Linked DNA regions of Polymorphobacter megasporae. The protein of the gene in region 2 interacts with the protein of the main gene of each other region in a pairwise test. Links are inferred from orthologs where the notes say so. Each region holds a gene or a part of one and is shown on either strand. Other genes may lie near its edges. The genes, in order: dnaQ, KTC28_RS09600 and dnaE.

Region 1 (4,817 bases), 1.1 Mb from region 2 along the record:
CCTTCGAGCGGCTCACCGCGGGCTTCGAAATAGACGGCGCGGGCAAGGCACTCGCGATCGCCGTAGGCGGTCGGCTGGGTGTCCATCGTGCGGGCGACGAGAGTGGCAAGCTGCGCCGGGCGTGGCTCGGCGGCGGCATCGCTCTCGGCGATCTGGGGGACGTTGGCCGTCGAATTGGCGGTCGTGTTGTCGGCTGTCGTGATGTCGGCGGCTGGCTGAGTGGTTTCGACGGTCGTGGCGACGATCGGGGCCAGCGCGAGAGCGGCAACGGGGAATTGCCCCGCGGCCGGAAGAAGTGTCACCGCGACGGCCAAAGCGGCCAGACGGGCGAGAATCGGGAACCTGAAGGTCATTCGTTCGCTTGCTACCCACGGCGTTCCCGGATCCGCTCGGCATCGATCCGAATGATCGTGCGTCGCTGGGCTGAACCCGGTTCGGTCCGCTTGGGCTGATGATCACCGGACCCGCCCACGGTTCCGGCACTCGATGCCGTTCGTGGTGAAGACCGGTTCACATTGTAGCAAGCTCAGTCGATTGTTTCGTCGATGAACCGTGCCGGATCAGGGGTGTCCAGTTCAATTACCCAAAGATCGGGGTCGAAGCCGCGCTGCCGGGAGACCCAGGAGTCGACCGAGTCGCCGGTTGCCGCGGTACGCCAGACGTACGATCCCGACTCGCCGAGCGCGCGCGACAGCGCACGAACGCTCCCCGATCGATCGCGGTGAATCAGGACGACGCTGCCGGCAACGGCGTCGCCACGGTGGACCACGGTGGCGAAATCCCCGGCGGCGTCGACCCGCCGGAGCAATGCGCTGGTCCACGTCCCCGCCGACAGGCGGGGCTCACTCACGCCGCCTCGCTCCGCGCGTCGCCGGTGACGAGCGCGTACAGCGCATCGGCTGACGCACTGCCGCGCAGCTTGGCGCAGAAATCGCGGTCACGCAGCGCGCGGCTGACGCGGGCGAGCGCCTTCAAATGTTCGGCGCCCGCTCCGGTCGGCGCGAGCATCAGCACGACGAGATCGACCGGAAGCCCGTCGAGCGCGGCAAAGTCGACCGGCGCGGCAAGCTTGGCGATCACCGCGACGATCCGCGGCAGGGTGTCGAGCCGGCCGTGCGGGATCGCCGTCCCCGCACCAAAGCCAGTCGACCCGAGCGCCTCGCGGGCAAGAATCACCTCGGCGACATACCCGTCGTCCTGGCCGGTCAGCCGCGCCGCGTGCGCCGCCATCGCCAGAAGCACCGCGCGCTTGTTGACCGCGTGCAGGTCGAACTGCACCGCGGGCGAGATCAGGTCGCCGAGGGCGATCATCACACCCTCGGCTCGACCCAGCCGATGCTGCCGTCTTCGCGCCGATAGACCATGTTGTGGACGCCCGACTTGCTGTTCTTGAACAGCAATGCGGTCGTGTTGCGCAGGTCGAGCATCATCACTGCATCGCTGACCGTCGCCTCGGGAATGTCGACGCGGGTTTCGGCGATGATCAACGGATTGTCGTCGGCTTCCTCCTCGGGCGGCGCGGCGAAGATCGTGTAGGCGGCGTTGTCGAGGTCGGTCTGGCTCTCGACGGCGCGCGCGTTACCCGGACCGTTGCGGTCCTTCAGGCGGCGCATGTAGCGGCGGAGCTGCTTGTCGATGCGGTCGGCGGCGCCGTCGAACGCGGCGTGCGCATCCTGCGCTTCGGCGCGGCCCTTGAGGATCAGGTCGGACATCACGTGCATGACGATATCGACCGCAAAGCCACTGTGCGGGGCCGGGCTCAGCGTGACGTTGGCACCGATCGCTCGGCTAAAATACTTGTCGGCGATGGCGCGCAGCCGGGTCTGGACGTGCTCGCGAAAAGCGGCCCCGGCGTCGACCTGATGGCCTGAAACGCGGATGTCCATATTCGTCTCCTTGTGGCGGGCGGTGGCTCTAGGCCCGGCCCCGGATGCCGTCAATCAGCCGGGGTCGACTGGGAATTAGGCAACGCTACGACAACCAGACCGGGTCCTTAAGTCCCCCGATGAACGCGGCGTGGCGGGCGAGTTCGTCGGCGGATGCCGCATGCGCGCGCGCCGCGACTAATGTCCGTGGCGCCGCGGCTTCCTCGACGACCGCATCGGCGGTGAGGTCGAACCCGATCTGCCGCCCGCCGGTCAATTCGACATAGACCCGCGCGAGCAGTTCGGCATCGATCAGCGCGCCGTGCTTCGACCGTCCCGACAGGTCGATGCCGTAGCGATTGCACAGAGCGTCGAGGGTATGCTTCGCCCCCGGATGCTTCTTGCGCGACAATTCGAGCGTACACACCGCCCGATGCGCCGGGATCGCCGGCATTCGCGCGCGGCGCAGCTCCCAGTTGAGGAATTCCATGTCGAACACGGCGTTGTGCGCCACAAGCGGCGAATCCTCGATGAAGGCGAGGAAATCGTCGACCACCGCCTCGAACACCGGCTGGCCGGTCAGAAACGCCGTCGACAGGCCGTGGACGCCCTCGGCATCCTTTGGCATCATCCGGCAGGGATCGATGTACGAATGGAAGCTGCGCCCGGTGGCGACGCGCCCGCGCAATTCGATCGCACCGATCTCGACGATACGGTGGCCATCCCCGGGCATGATCCCGGTCGTTTCGGTGTCCCAGACAATCTCGCGCATGACTCTATCTAACGTCGATCCGACCCCAGACAAGTCAAAGGCCGGCGACGATCTCCTTGACCGCCCGCCATGTCGCGATCGTCGACCCGCCGTTCTGGATGACGATATCGGCGAGCGCCTGTTTTTCCGCGTCGGGGATCTGCTGCGCGAGGATCGCCTCGAACTTTTCCGCGGTCATGCCGGGTCGCGCCATGACGCGATCGCGCTGCACATCCTCGGGGGCCGAGACGACCGCGACAAGGTCGCAGTCGTCGTCGCCGCCACGCTCGTAAAGCAGCGGGATGTCGAGGACGACAAGCTCGCGGGTCCGATAGCGGAAGAGGAAGCGGGTGCGTGCCACCGCCACGAGCGGGTGGACGATGTCCTCGAGCGTCTCGAGCCGGTCGCTATCGGCGAACACCTCCTGCCCGAGCGCGGCACGGTCGAGGACGCCGTCGACGACGACGCCAGGAAACGCTGCGGCGATCGGGCCGAGCGCTGCACCGCCCGGCGACTGGAGTTCACGCACAACGGCATCGGCGTCGAACACCGGCACCTTCAACCGGCGGAACATCGCCGCGACGGTCGACTTGCCCATGCCGATCGAACCCGTGAGGCCAAGGACGATCATGCGATCAGCAACGCGCGAAGCTCCGCGTCATGATCGCGGGGGGCGGGGGCACCATAGAACAGCTCGAACGCGGCGGCAGCTTGTCCGACCAGCATCTGGAGACCGTCGATGGTACGCAACCCGCGGGCGCGGGCGGCCGCGAGAAGCGCGGTTTCGAGCGGAGCGTAGACCATATCGAAAACAACCGTAAAGGGGTGCGTAAGTGTACTCTGTACATTTTCGTACAATTCAGGCTGTCCGTGCATGCCACGGGGAGACGCGTTAACAATTAGGTCAGCAAGGGCAAAACAGCTGCCAATACTCTCTATCGGAACTCCAGTCGCGACGATGTCGAACTCTCGCGCGGTTTCCGCCGCCAGCCTCGGATTGCGGCTGACGACTAAGATTTCGCGATGGCGGGTGCCTGACAGCGCCGCGAATGCTGCGCGCGCTGCACCGCCGGTCCCGATGACGACGATCACCGATCCCGACAGATCGATCCCGCGCAGCGCCTCAGTGACGCCATCAATGTCGCTGTTATAGCCGCTTCGCGTGTCGCCCTCGACCACGACGGTATTGACCGCCCCGACCCGCGCCGCTCGCGGATCGACCCGGTCGAGAAAACGCATCACCTCGACCTTGTGCGGCGCAGTTACATTGACCCCGGACAAGCCCAGCGCCGGCAACGCGTCGATCGCCGTGCCGAGATGTTCGGGTGCGACCGGGAAGCGCCCGTAATCCGCGTCGATCCCCAGCTTTGCCAGCCAGAAGCGATGGATCAGCGGGGACTTCGAGTGCGCGACCGGCCAGCCGATGACCCCCGCAGAGGCAAAGCTCACGCCGCCAACTCGCCGCGCGTTCGTAGGTAATCGAGCACCGCCAGCAGCGGCAGCCCCTGGATGACGAACGGGTCGCCGCTGACCTTCGTGAACAATTGCGCCCCCAGCCCCTCGATCCGGTACGTTCCGACGCACCCCAGCACCGCGTCGCCCTCGCGGTCGAGATAGTCCGATATGAACGCATCCGAAAGCGACCGCATCGTCAGCCGCGCGGTGTCGCTCGCTCGCCACACTGCCACGCCGTCCTCGGCGATCACCGCCGCCGCGATCAGCCGGTGCTCGGCCCCCATCAACCGCCGCAGCTGCGCCGCCGCGCCCGCCCGGTCGCCGGGCTTATCGAGCATCGCGCCGTCGGCAGTCACGAGTACCTGGTCCGCGCCAAGAACGAGGCCGCGCACTCGACGCGAAACCTTGATCGCCTTGGTCTCGGCGAGCGCATCGGCGATCCGGTCGGCGCGCGCGCCTTCGGCGGCAAGACCCTCCTTGATCGCATCTTCGTCGACCAGCGGAGCCTGTGCGGTGAATGCCACCCCGGCCGCAGTCAGCATCGCCGCGCGCGCCGGGCTCGTCGATGCGAGGGTGATCACTTCCCCTCGAGCTCGATATTCGCGCTGTCGCTTCGCGCCTGGACGAGATTGATGATCGCCGCCGCGGTCTCCTCGATCGATCGCCGCGTCACGTCGATCACCGGTATATCGTTGTCGGCAAACAGACGGCGCGCGAAGGCAACCTCGGCGGAAACCAGTCCAGCA
Region 2 (4,248 bases):
CCGCTGCTGGCGACTGGGCGGGTGCAGTCGACGCCGTCGTCGGCTACCTCGACGGCGTCGCGGCGAGGGCGGTTTCGCTCCACGACCATGCCGCCTTCGATGCCGCCGCCTCGGACAATAATTGGCGCGTCCGCGAGGGGCTTGGAACCGCCGTCGCGACATTGGCCGTCGGGCTCGATATCCGGCGGAACACGGCAGTGACAGCGATCGCGGTCGGCAGCGATGCGGTCCGCGTGACGACGTCCGCCGGGGTCGTCGAGGCAGCGACGGCGATCGTCACCGTCTCAACCGCCGTCCTCACCCGGATCGCTTTCACCCCCGAACTGCCCGGCCACCTCGCCGCCGCCGGCGACCTGCCGCTCGGCGACGTCGGCAAGGTCTTCCTCCACATCGACGGGCCGACCGACTTCCCTGTCGACGGCCACCTTCGCGGGCATCCGCGCGCATTATGCTCGGCCAGCCACCGGCTTCGCCCGTTCGGCTGGCCCGTGATCGAAAGCTATTTCGGCGGTCCCTACGCCGCCGACCTCGCCGCCGCTGGCCCGGCGGCGGCGATCGACGCGATGATCACCGAGTTGTGCGGATTGCTCGGATCCGACTGGCGAGCGCGGTTCCGGCCCTTGGCGGTCAGCGGCTGGCGCGCCGAGCCGTTTATCGGCGGCGCGTGGAGTCATGCCCGCCCCGGCCGCCGTGATGCCCGCCGGGCAATCGTCGAGCCGGTCGCGGGCCGATTGTTCTTCGCCGGCGAGGCAGGCGCGCTCGACGATGTCGGTACCGCGCACGGCGCGCATGCCACCGGGGTCGCTGCGGCGACCGCCGCGCTCGCCGTCTTGGCGCAACCCGCCTTGACGTCGCCCGAGGCTGTCGCCCAATAGCCCCGCGTAGTTAGGGGAGCCGGGTGGTGCGAACGGTCGGCTGGCTCCTCGGCAAGCTCGTCACCGTGGCGATAGTCGCCGTGCTGTTCGCGGTCGCGTGGGCGCTCGCCTATCGCTGGATCGACCCGCCGATAACCGTGCCGATGATCCGCGACGCGCTCGCCGGGCAGCATGTCGAGCGGACGTGGGCGCGGCTCGACCAGATCGCGCCGGCGATGCCGCGCGCGGTGATCGGCGCCGAGGATTCGACATTCTGCTCGCACCACGGCTTCGATTTCGGCGCGATCGAGCACGCCGCCGAGAAGAACGCGACGTCGCGCAAGGTCATCGGCGGCTCGACGATCTCGCAGCAGACCGCGAAGAACGCCTTCCTCTGGCCGGGTCGCTCGTACCTCCGCAAGGGGCTCGAGGCATATTTCACCGTCCTGATCGAGGCGATGTGGGGCAAGCCGCGGATCATGGAGGTCTATCTCAACATCGCCGAACTCGGCCCCGGCATCTACGGCGTCGAGGCCGCGGCACAGCATTATTTCGGGGTCAGCGCCGCCCGGCTGAGCCCGGCGCAAGCCTCGCGCATCGCCGCGATCCTGCCGCAGCCGATCAAGCGCGACGCCGCCGCCCTCCACGGCGCGGTCAAGCGCCACGCCCGCGCGATCGAGCGGCGGATCGGGGTGGTGCGGCGCGATGCGATCGACGGGTGCCTGGCGGACTGAAGCCGCGCTGGGTTACATCCCCGGCAGCTTGAACCCCGGCGGCAGCGGCAGGCCGGCGGTCATCTTCTGCATCTCGGCGTGTCCGACGGCGTCGGCCTTGCCCTTGGCGTCGTTGAACGCAGCGACAATCAGGTCTTCGAGCATGTCCTTGTCGGCGGTGTTGAGCAGCGACGGGTCGATGTCGACGCCGATGATGCGGCCTTTCGCGGTCGCGCGGACCTTGACCAGACCGCCGCCCGCCGCGCCCTCGACCTCGATCCCGTCGAGGCTCGCCTGCGCCTTGGCCATGTCGGCCTGGAGGCCCTGCGCCATCTTCATGATGTCGTCCATGTTAGGCATCGGCTGAATTCCTGTGCGGTAAATCGTCGGGGTCGGCGGCATCGATACCAAGCAAAGTCGCGTCGGGGAATGCCGCGAGGATCTGCCGCACGAGCGGGTCGGCCATCGCCGCGTCGCGCGTCGCCTGGATCCGCGCCTCGGCCTGTTCGTGGAGCGTCCGCGCGCCGCCGTCGCGCGCCAGTGTCACCGTCCAGCGCGTGCCTCCCGTCGCCTTGCCGAGCGCGAGCATCAGCTGCTGCGCGAAGCCGGGGCCGAGGTCGGACGGCGCGACGATCGTCAGGGTCGGCGGAGCGTAATCGACCAGCCGGACGACGTCGTGGAGGACGTGCGCGAGGCGCGGTTCGCGAGATTCCTCCATCAACGCGACGAGACCGGGATAGTCGGTGGGGAGCGTGGGGAATGGCGCAGGCGAGGCACTTGCCGCTGGCGGCGCAATTGGCGCTCGAGCGGACGATCCCTCCCCCCTTTCGTCGTCCCGGCGCAGGCCGGGACCCATATCTCCGCGAGCCGTGCCGGTGGCGAGATGGGTCCCGGCCTGCGCCGGGATGACGGCTGAAAGTGCGGAAATACCCTGAGCAGCGGGCGCGGCGTGTGGAAGGGCGGGCGCGGCAGGCCCATCCTCCCCGCGCTCGGTCAGCTTGCGGACCAGCTCCCCCGGATCGGGCAGCGCGCTCGCGTGGATGATCCGTAGCAGCGCCATCTCCGCCGCCTGCACCGGCACCGGCGCGGCGTGAACCTCGGCCAGCCCCTTGAGCAATAACTGCCACAGCCGGTGGAGATTGGGGAACGACAGCCGCGTCGCCCAGTCGCGGACGACCGCGCGCTCCTCGGCGCTCATCGCCGCGTCGTCGGCGTCGGCGACCTTGAACCGCGTGATCGTGTGGACGAGTTCGAGCAGTTCCTGCACGACCTGCGCCGGATCGGTGCCGAGGTCGTAGCTGTCCTTGAACGCCGACAGCGCCGACGCTGCCTCGCCCGCCAGCAGCAGCGCCATCAGCGAGCGGACCGCGCCGCGGTCCGACAGGCCGAGCATGTCGCGGACGGCAACGGCGGTGATCGCCCCCGCGCCGTGCGCGATCGCCTGGTCGAGGATCGACAGCCCGTCGCGGACCGATCCCTCCGCCGCGCGCGCGATCAGCGCGAGCGCCTCGGGCTCGGCGGTCGCGTCCTCGAGCGCGACGATCCGCGCGAAATGGTCGGCGAGCATCTCGCTCGGGATGCGGCGCAGGTCGAAGCGCTGGCAGCGCGACAGGACGGTGACCGGCAGCTTGCCGACCTCGGTCGTCGCGAAGATGAACTTGACGTGCGGCGGCGGCTCCTCGAGCGTCTTCAACAGCGCGTTGAACGCGTTCTTCGACAGCATATGGACTTCGTCGACGATGTAGATCTTGTAGCGCGCCGAGACGCTGGCATAGCGCACCGCCTCGATGATCTCGCGGACGTCGTCGACCCCGGTGTTCGACGCCGCGTCCATCTCGATGACGTCGATATGGCGCCCGGCGGCGATCGCGACGCACGGCTCGCAGACCCCGCAGGGCGCGATCGTCGGGCCGCCGGTGCCGTCGGGGCCGATGCAGTTCAATGCCTTGGCGATGATCCGCGCGGTCGAGGTCTTGCCCACCCCGCGCACGCCGGTCAGCAGCCACGCCTGCGCCAGCTGCCCGCGCGCGATCGCGTTGCCGAGCGTCCGCACCATCGCCTCCTGCCCAAGCAGCGAGGCGAAGTCGCCGGGGCGGTACTTGCGGGCAAGGACGCGATATTCGACCGCCGGGGGAGCGGCGGGGGCTTCGGCGGCGGCGGCGAACAGCTCACTCATGGCGCAGTGGTGAAGCCTTCGGCAGTCGGTTGCAACGGCGTTGGGTGGGAGCCGGGAACGACCCAGAGCGGATTCGTTACGGCTGCTTCCTTCCGGACCTGACCGGGTTGGCGATAACTCTGCCCGCCCGACTCCCGCGACCGATATGGGCGAGGCGGCGGCGCGACGCAAGCACCGGCTGCGCCCGGCCGGGACTCCTGGTGCCTAGCGCCCGGTCATGTCGTGGCTCGCGGCAGGCATTTTGACCTCGAGCGTGGCGAGGTCGTCGGTCAGCCAGATCTGGCACGCCAGTCGCGAGGTGCGCGACGCCCCGTAGGCGAAGTCGAGCATGTCCTCCTCCTCGGCGGTCGCTTTCGGCAGCCGGTCGAAATCTTCCGGTTTGATCAGCACGTGGCACGTCGAGCACGCCATCGCCCCCTCGCACGCGCCTTCGAGCGGCTGGTCGTTATTCTGCGCGAGGTCGAGCAGGCGGGTGCCTGCCGGAGCCGTGATCTCGACAACGCGC
Region 3 (6,028 bases), 850 kb from region 2 along the record:
GCCCCCGCACCGGGGACAGACTTCTCGAAGGACAGCTATTTCCAATCGTGGTTCCGCGCGTCGCCGATTTACGACCAGGTCGCGCTCGACCTCGCGACGCAATTGATCGCGACGCAGAAGCTCGGCCAGGGCGGCGCTCCCGACGTCCTCGCGATCAGCCTCAGCGCGACCGATTACGTCGGCCACCGCTACGGGGCCGAAAGCGCCGAGCAATGCGATAACCTCGCGCACCTCGATGCGATGCTCGGAGTGTTCCTCGGCAAGCTCGAGGCGCTTAAGATCCCTGTCCTCGTTGTGCTGACCGCCGACCACGGCAGCATCGACGTTGCCGAGCGTGTCGCGGAGCGCGGCTTCCCTGCAGTCCGGGTCAACCCGAAGACTCTGATGACCGAAGTCGGCGCGGCAGTGCAGGCCGATCTCAAGCTCGACGCCAGCCCGCTCGCGGGCGACCCGTACGAGATCACGATCGTTCCGCCTGAAGGGGCGAACGCCAAGCTGATCGAGCGGATCGGCGAGGTCACGATCGCAGAACTCCGCAAGCGCCCCGAGGTCGTCGAGGTCTACACCAGGGCGCAGGCGCTCGCCGGTCTGCCGCCGAAGGGCAAGCCCGCCGACGAAATGACGCTGCTCGAACGCATCGCCGAGTCAACCGATCCGGTCCGCAGCGGCGACATCATGGCGGTGCTGCGGCCGTACACCACGCTCGGCGACCCGCAGTCGCTCGGCGACACCGTCGCCGGGCATGGGTCGGTGTGGAACTACGACCGCCGCGTCCCGATCCTGTTCTGGTGGCCGGGAGCCGCGGGCTTCGAACAGCCGCTGCCGGTCGAGACGGTTGACATCGCGCCGACGCTGGCGGCGGTGGTCGGGGTGAAGACGCCGATGGTCGATGGGCGCTGCCTCGATCTCGATCGGACCGGGGCGACGACCTGCCGGTAGGACGGCCGCCCGGAGCTTATTGTGTCATGCGGCGATGGCACTAACTTCATTGGTCTCTGCCGCGAAGACATGATCTTCGCCGCATAATCGGGAGACCCTGCTAACTCGCCGCCATCAACCGTACCCCGGCGACCCCGCGCAGCCGTTCGACCTTCGCCACGACCTCGTTGTCGATCGCAAAATCCATGCCGAGCGACAGGTTCGCGCGGCCGCCGCCGCCGAGCGGGACCAGCGCGACGATCTCGCCTTTGCCCCCTCGCCTGCTCGACACCAGCCCTGCGAGCGCGTCGATCCCTGCCCCTGACAGCTCGACCGTCAGGCGGCAGCGAGACGCCTTCGCCAGCGCGGCGAGCGGCTTGACCCCTCGGATCGTCACGCGCGGGGTGTCCTCGCCGGGCCGCCACATCAGCTCGGCGTTGACCAGCACCGCGTCGGCGGCGGCATGCGCGGCGACGATCTGTGCCTGCGCGGCGTCGTCGAAGCAGCTCGCGACATACTGGCCGCTCGCGTCGGACATCGTCAGCAGCAGATACTTGTCGCTCTTGCCGTTCTGCGGGGTCCGCCACTTGAGGTCCTCGATCAGCCCCGCCATCGTCGCTGGCAGTCGCCCGCCCCCGGGGGGTGGCTCGACCGTCGCGCACTGGGCATAGGTTCGTGCGCCGTGGGCGGTGAGAATATGCGCGAAGCCCTCGACCGGGTGGCCCGAGAAGTAGAAGCCGAACGCATCCTTCTCGTGTGCCATCGTCTCGGCAAGGGTCCAGCCCATCCCCGGCGGCACGAGCATCGCCAGCCCGCGGTCGTGGCTCTCGCCGAACATCGCGACCTGCGCGCTCTCGCGGGCGGCGGCGGCGTTCTGCGCGGTGCCGAGGATTGCCTCGGCGAGCGCGTGTACCCCGGCGCGGTTCTTCTCGATCCCGTCGAATGCGCCGCCGCCGACGAGTGCCTCCAATTGGCGCTTGTTGAGCAACTTCGGGTCGACCCGGCGCGAGAAGTCGGCGAGCCCGGTGAACCGGCCGCCGCGCGCGCGCTCCTCGGCGATCCCCGCCATCGCTTTCTCGCCGACGCTCTTGAGCGCCGCCAGCCCGAAGCGAACGCCGCTGTCCTCGACAGTAAAGTCGGCGTCGCTCGCGTTGATGCACGGCGGCAGGCACGGCACCGCCATCCGCCGCATGTCGTCGACGAAGATCGCCAGCCGGTCGGTGTTGGTGATGTCGAACGCCATCGACGCGGCGTAGAACTCGACCGGATGGTGCGTCTTGAGCCACGCGGTGTGGTAGCTGACGAGTGCGTACGCCGCGGCGTGACTCTTGTTGAAACCGTATCCGGCGAACTTGTTGACGAGCTCAAAGATCGCCGCCGCCTGGCGCTTATCGACGCCGTTCTTCGCCGCGCCATCGGCGAAGCGCGCCTTTTGCGCCTGCATCTCGGCGGCGATCTTCTTGCCCATCGCACGGCGCAGCAGGTCGGCCTCGCCGAGGCTGTAGCCAGCGAGGATCTGGGCGATCTGCATCACCTGTTCCTGGTAGATGATGACGCCGTAGGTTTCCTTGAGGACGCCCTCGAGGCTCAGATGGAGGTAGTCGGGCACCTCCTCGCCATTCTTACGGCGGCCGAAGCTCGGGATATTCTCCATCGGCCCCGGGCGGTACAACGCGCCGAGCGCGATGATGTCGGCGAAGCAGTCGGGCCGGACCTGTGTCAGCGCGCGCCGCATGCCCTCGGATTCGAACTGGAACACCCCAACGGTATCGCCGCGCGCGATCAGCCGGTAGGTCTCCTCGTCGTCAAGCGGGAGCGCGGCGAGGTCGAGCACGACGCCCTTCGCCAGCAGCAGTTCGCGGGCGCGTTCTAGTACCGACAGCGTCTTGAGCCCGAGGAAGTCGAACTTGACCAGCCCGGCTTTCTCGACCCACTTCATGTCGAACTGGGTCACCGGCATGTCCGAGCGCGGGTCGCGGTACATCGGCACGAGCTGGCTCAGCGGCCGGTCGCCGATGACGACGCCGGCAGCGTGAGTCGACGAGTGGCGCGGCAGGCCTTCGAGCTTGAGCGCGATCTCGAGCAAATGCGCGACCTTGGGATCGCGGTCGCGCTCGGCCACCAGCTCGGACACGCCGTTGATCGCGCGCGCCAGCGTCCACGGATCGGTCGGATGATTTGGGATCAGCTTGGCGATGCGGTCGATCTGCCCGTACGGCATCTGCAGCACCCGCCCGACGTCCTTGAGGACCGCGCGCGCCTTCAATTTCCCGAAGGTGATGATCTGCGCGACCTGCCCACGCCCGTAGCGTTGCTGGACATAGCGTATGACCTCGCCGCGGCGGGTTTCGCAGAAGTCGATGTCGAAGTCGGGCATCGACACACGCTCGGGGTTGAGGAAGCGCTCGAACAGCAGGCCGTGCTGCAACGGGTCGAGGTCGGTGATCGTCAGCGCCCAGGCGACGACCGATCCCGCGCCGGATCCGCGCCCGGGACCAACCGGAATGCCCTGCGCCTTCGCCCATTGGATGAAGTCGGCGACGATCAGGAAGTAGCCCGGGAAGCCCATCCGCGCGATGACGCCGAGCTCGAATACGCAGCGCTCACGGTAGGGCGTCGCCGCGTCGCCGCTCAGGCCGAGCGCCTCGAGCCGCCGGTCGAGCCCCGCCGTCGCCTGCTCGGCGAGCGCGCTCACTTCGGCGGCGGGATCACCCGCGAGGCTCGGCAGGATCGGCTCGCGCGACGGCGCCTTGTACGCACAGCGCTGCGCCACGACGAGCGTCGTCGCGCACGCCTCGGGCAGGTCGGCGAAGAGCTCGAGCATCGTCTTCGCCGGCTTGAGCCAATGCTCGGGGTTCGACCGCCGCCGCTCGGTCGTCTCGACATAGGCACCGTCGGCGATGCACAGCATGACGTCGTGCGCGGCGTGGACCTTGGCGTCGATGAACCGCGCCGGATTGGTCGCGACGATCGGCAGGTCGCGGGCGTGGGCGAGCTCGACGAGTGCGGCTTCGGCCTTGATCTCGATCGGATCGCCGCTCCGGCTCAACTCGATATACAGCCGGTCGGGGAACAGCGCGACGAGCGCGTCTGCATAGGCGGCCGCGTCCTGCCCCTCGGCGAGCAGCCGCGCGAGCGCACCCTCGGGCCCCGCCGTCAGCGCGATCAGCCCATCGGTCCGGCCTTCGAGCTCGGCGAGCGTCAGATGCGGCTCGTCGGCGGCATCGCAGCCGAGATGCGCGTCGCTGACGATGGCGATGAGGTTGTCGTACCCGGTCTTGTCCTGCGCTAACAGCACCAGCCAATCGCACGTCATTCGTCCCGCCGGGGTTCGCGAGCCCGGCCGCTCGAACGCGACGAGCGCGCCGATGATCGGCTGGACCCCCTGCCCGCGGCACGCTTCCGAAAACTCCATCGCGCCGAACATGTTGTTGCGATCGGTCAGCGCGACCGCCGGCAGCTTCATCGTCCGGCACGCCGCCGCGATCGCATCGGGCGTCATCGCGCCTTCGAGCATCGAATACGCCGACTGGACGCGGAGGTGGACGAACGGAGCGTGGGGCATCGGGAGAGGATAAGACGCGGGCGGCGATTCGGCTATGGCACGGGCGACCGCAGTCCGAGATCGCTGTGGATATCGTCGGGGAGCCTCGTGTCCGGTTTAGGCGAGCGGTCCCACGGCAAAGCCTTCGCGGTCGATCGCGTAGATGACGTGGCGTACTATCCCGCTGGGGTAATAGGCGTCGTAGGTGCGGTCGGTGAGCCGTCCGCCGATCTTCTCCATCGCCCGGCGCGAGCGGATGTTCGCCTCGCCGACGAGGAACAATGCGCGGTCGAAATGGCGCAGGGCGTGGCCGATCATCAGCCGCTTCATGTCGGCGTTGGCCGCACCGCCCCAGTGGCTGCGGGCGAGGAAGGTCCAACCAATCTCGACCTCGCCCGGTTCGACGCGCGCGAGATCGTAGCGCGAGAAGCCGATGACAGCGCCCGATGCCGGATCGGTGGCGACCAGTCCGCCACCGCTCGCCAGCGCCTCGTCGAAGAAGCGGCGAAAGACCGGCTCCCGCCAGCGGTCGCTGACCGGGTGGACTGCCCAGATCAGCGGATCGGACGCGACGGTGTAGAGCGCCGCCCAGTCGCCGGGCGCGATCGGACGCAGCGCGACCAGATCGCCGCTCAACGTCGGTTGAAGATCGACGCTCATGGCCGCGGCACCGCGAAGACCGCTGGCGACAACGGCGCAGTGTCGACGCTGTCGATATCGAGCGTCGTCGTGTGCGCCGGATTACCGTCGGTCTGGATCGCGAGGGTCGGCGCGCAGACCCCCGACACGGTACGATAGTTACGCAGCTCGGCGACCTGATTGCCGACGACGATCCGCGCGACCCGGTGGCTCGCCCGATCGATCCATAAGGCGAAGTCTTCGCTGCCGGCCGGGCGAACCGTGACGACGTCGTAGACGGTGGTGCCAACGGTTCGCGGGTCCTCCGCGACGACAGCCGCCGGAAAGCGCGTGGGAAGGAAATACGCAAAATTGCTCAAATAGGCGTCGCGGAGGTGGAGCCGGCTCGGTCCCGATGCAGAGCCGACGTCGACGCCGCCCGCAGGCAGCCGGCGCCACGACGTCGTCCCGTCGGTGCCGATATGGCTCACCGCTGCGCCGCCGGGCTCGGTCCGCATTGCCATCGCGAGGGAGGTGATCGCGCTCCACTCTTCGTAGCTGCCCTCGGGATGACCCGCGATCGTGATGCGTCCGCGCTCGTGCCAGCCGGCAATCCGGTCCCACGCCTGACCGCCGCACGCGGCACGGGCCTCGGCGAGAATGCTCTGCCCACGCGCGACATCGAGCGGAATGTCCGCCGCGACCGCGCTCGTACTCACCGCCAGCATCGCTGCCAGTCGCAAATCTGCCTGCATTCTCGCCCCCGCGCCCCCGAACATCCGCGACCCTAGTCGCCCGTCCCGTAATCGCAAAGCCGCTCGGTCAGCCCGCCGTTGTTGTGGCGCCAAAGGATAGCCGACGGTCACCCGACCCCCTATCTGCTGAAACGATGGACGTCGACACGCCAGCGATCATCGCCGCGGTGCTGCCTCACGGCGAGCACGGCGC

What was found.
Region 1: the proteins of KTC28_RS09600 (region 2) and dnaQ interact in binary tests that used the Escherichia coli proteins (3 or more experiments, as listed by UniProt). The link is inferred for Polymorphobacter megasporae from one-to-one orthologs.
Region 3: the proteins of KTC28_RS09600 (region 2) and dnaE interact in binary tests that used the Escherichia coli proteins (3 or more experiments, as listed by UniProt). The link is inferred for Polymorphobacter megasporae from one-to-one orthologs.

Annotation. Positions count from the first base shown.
Region 1 is NZ_CP081848.1:879,896-884,712, forward strand. The notes cover bases 805-3,566. They hold dnaQ (DNA polymerase III subunit epsilon), read right to left. Parts: upstream 2,638-3,566; coding sequence 1,972-2,637; downstream 805-1,971. Other genes in these bases: KTC28_RS04080 (DUF1491 family protein), read right to left, coding at 805-850; KTC28_RS04085 (PTS sugar transporter subunit IIA), read right to left, coding at 847-1,311; hpf (ribosome hibernation-promoting factor, HPF/YfiA family), read right to left, coding at 1,311-1,886; coaE (dephospho-CoA kinase), read right to left, coding at 2,672-3,247; aroE (shikimate dehydrogenase), read right to left, coding at 3,244-3,566. Also shown: KTC28_RS04075 (cell wall hydrolase), read right to left, coding at 1-353; more of KTC28_RS04080, read right to left, coding at 527-804; more of aroE, read right to left, coding at 3,567-4,065; KTC28_RS04110 (Maf family protein), read right to left, coding at 4,062-4,652; KTC28_RS04115 (pyruvate, water dikinase regulatory protein), read right to left, coding at 4,649-4,817. UniProt on the Escherichia coli protein: DNA polymerase III is a complex, multichain enzyme responsible for most of the replicative synthesis in bacteria. The epsilon subunit contain the editing function and is a proofreading 3'-5' exonuclease.
Region 2 is NZ_CP081848.1:2,011,384-2,015,631, reverse strand. What follows is about bases 1,332-4,248. They hold KTC28_RS09600 (DNA polymerase III subunit gamma/tau), read right to left. Parts: upstream 3,744-4,248; coding sequence 1,920-3,743; downstream 1,332-1,919. Other genes in these bases: KTC28_RS09590 (2Fe-2S iron-sulfur cluster-binding protein), read right to left, coding at 3,948-4,248; KTC28_RS09605 (YbaB/EbfC family nucleoid-associated protein), read right to left, coding at 1,601-1,927; mtgA (monofunctional biosynthetic peptidoglycan transglycosylase), read left to right, coding at 1,332-1,588. Outside these bases: KTC28_RS09615 (flavin monoamine oxidase family protein), read left to right, coding at 1-875; more of mtgA, read left to right, coding at 899-1,331. UniProt on the Escherichia coli protein: Part of the beta sliding clamp loading complex, which hydrolyzes ATP to load the beta clamp onto primed DNA to form the DNA replication pre-initiation complex.
Region 3 is NZ_CP081848.1:2,860,525-2,866,552, reverse strand. The notes cover bases 840-4,812. They hold dnaE (DNA polymerase III subunit alpha), read right to left. Parts: upstream 4,484-4,812; coding sequence 1,040-4,483; downstream 840-1,039. Other genes in these bases: KTC28_RS13400 (GNAT family N-acetyltransferase), read right to left, coding at 4,580-4,812; KTC28_RS13410 (alkaline phosphatase family protein), read left to right, coding at 840-939. In the rest of the region: more of KTC28_RS13410, read left to right, coding at 1-839; more of KTC28_RS13400, read right to left, coding at 4,813-5,122; KTC28_RS13395 (hypothetical protein), read right to left, coding at 5,119-5,835; DNA repair protein RecO, read left to right, coding at 5,970-6,028. UniProt on the Escherichia coli protein: DNA polymerase III is a complex, multichain enzyme responsible for most of the replicative synthesis in bacteria. This DNA polymerase also exhibits 3' to 5' exonuclease activity. The alpha chain is the DNA polymerase catalytic subunit.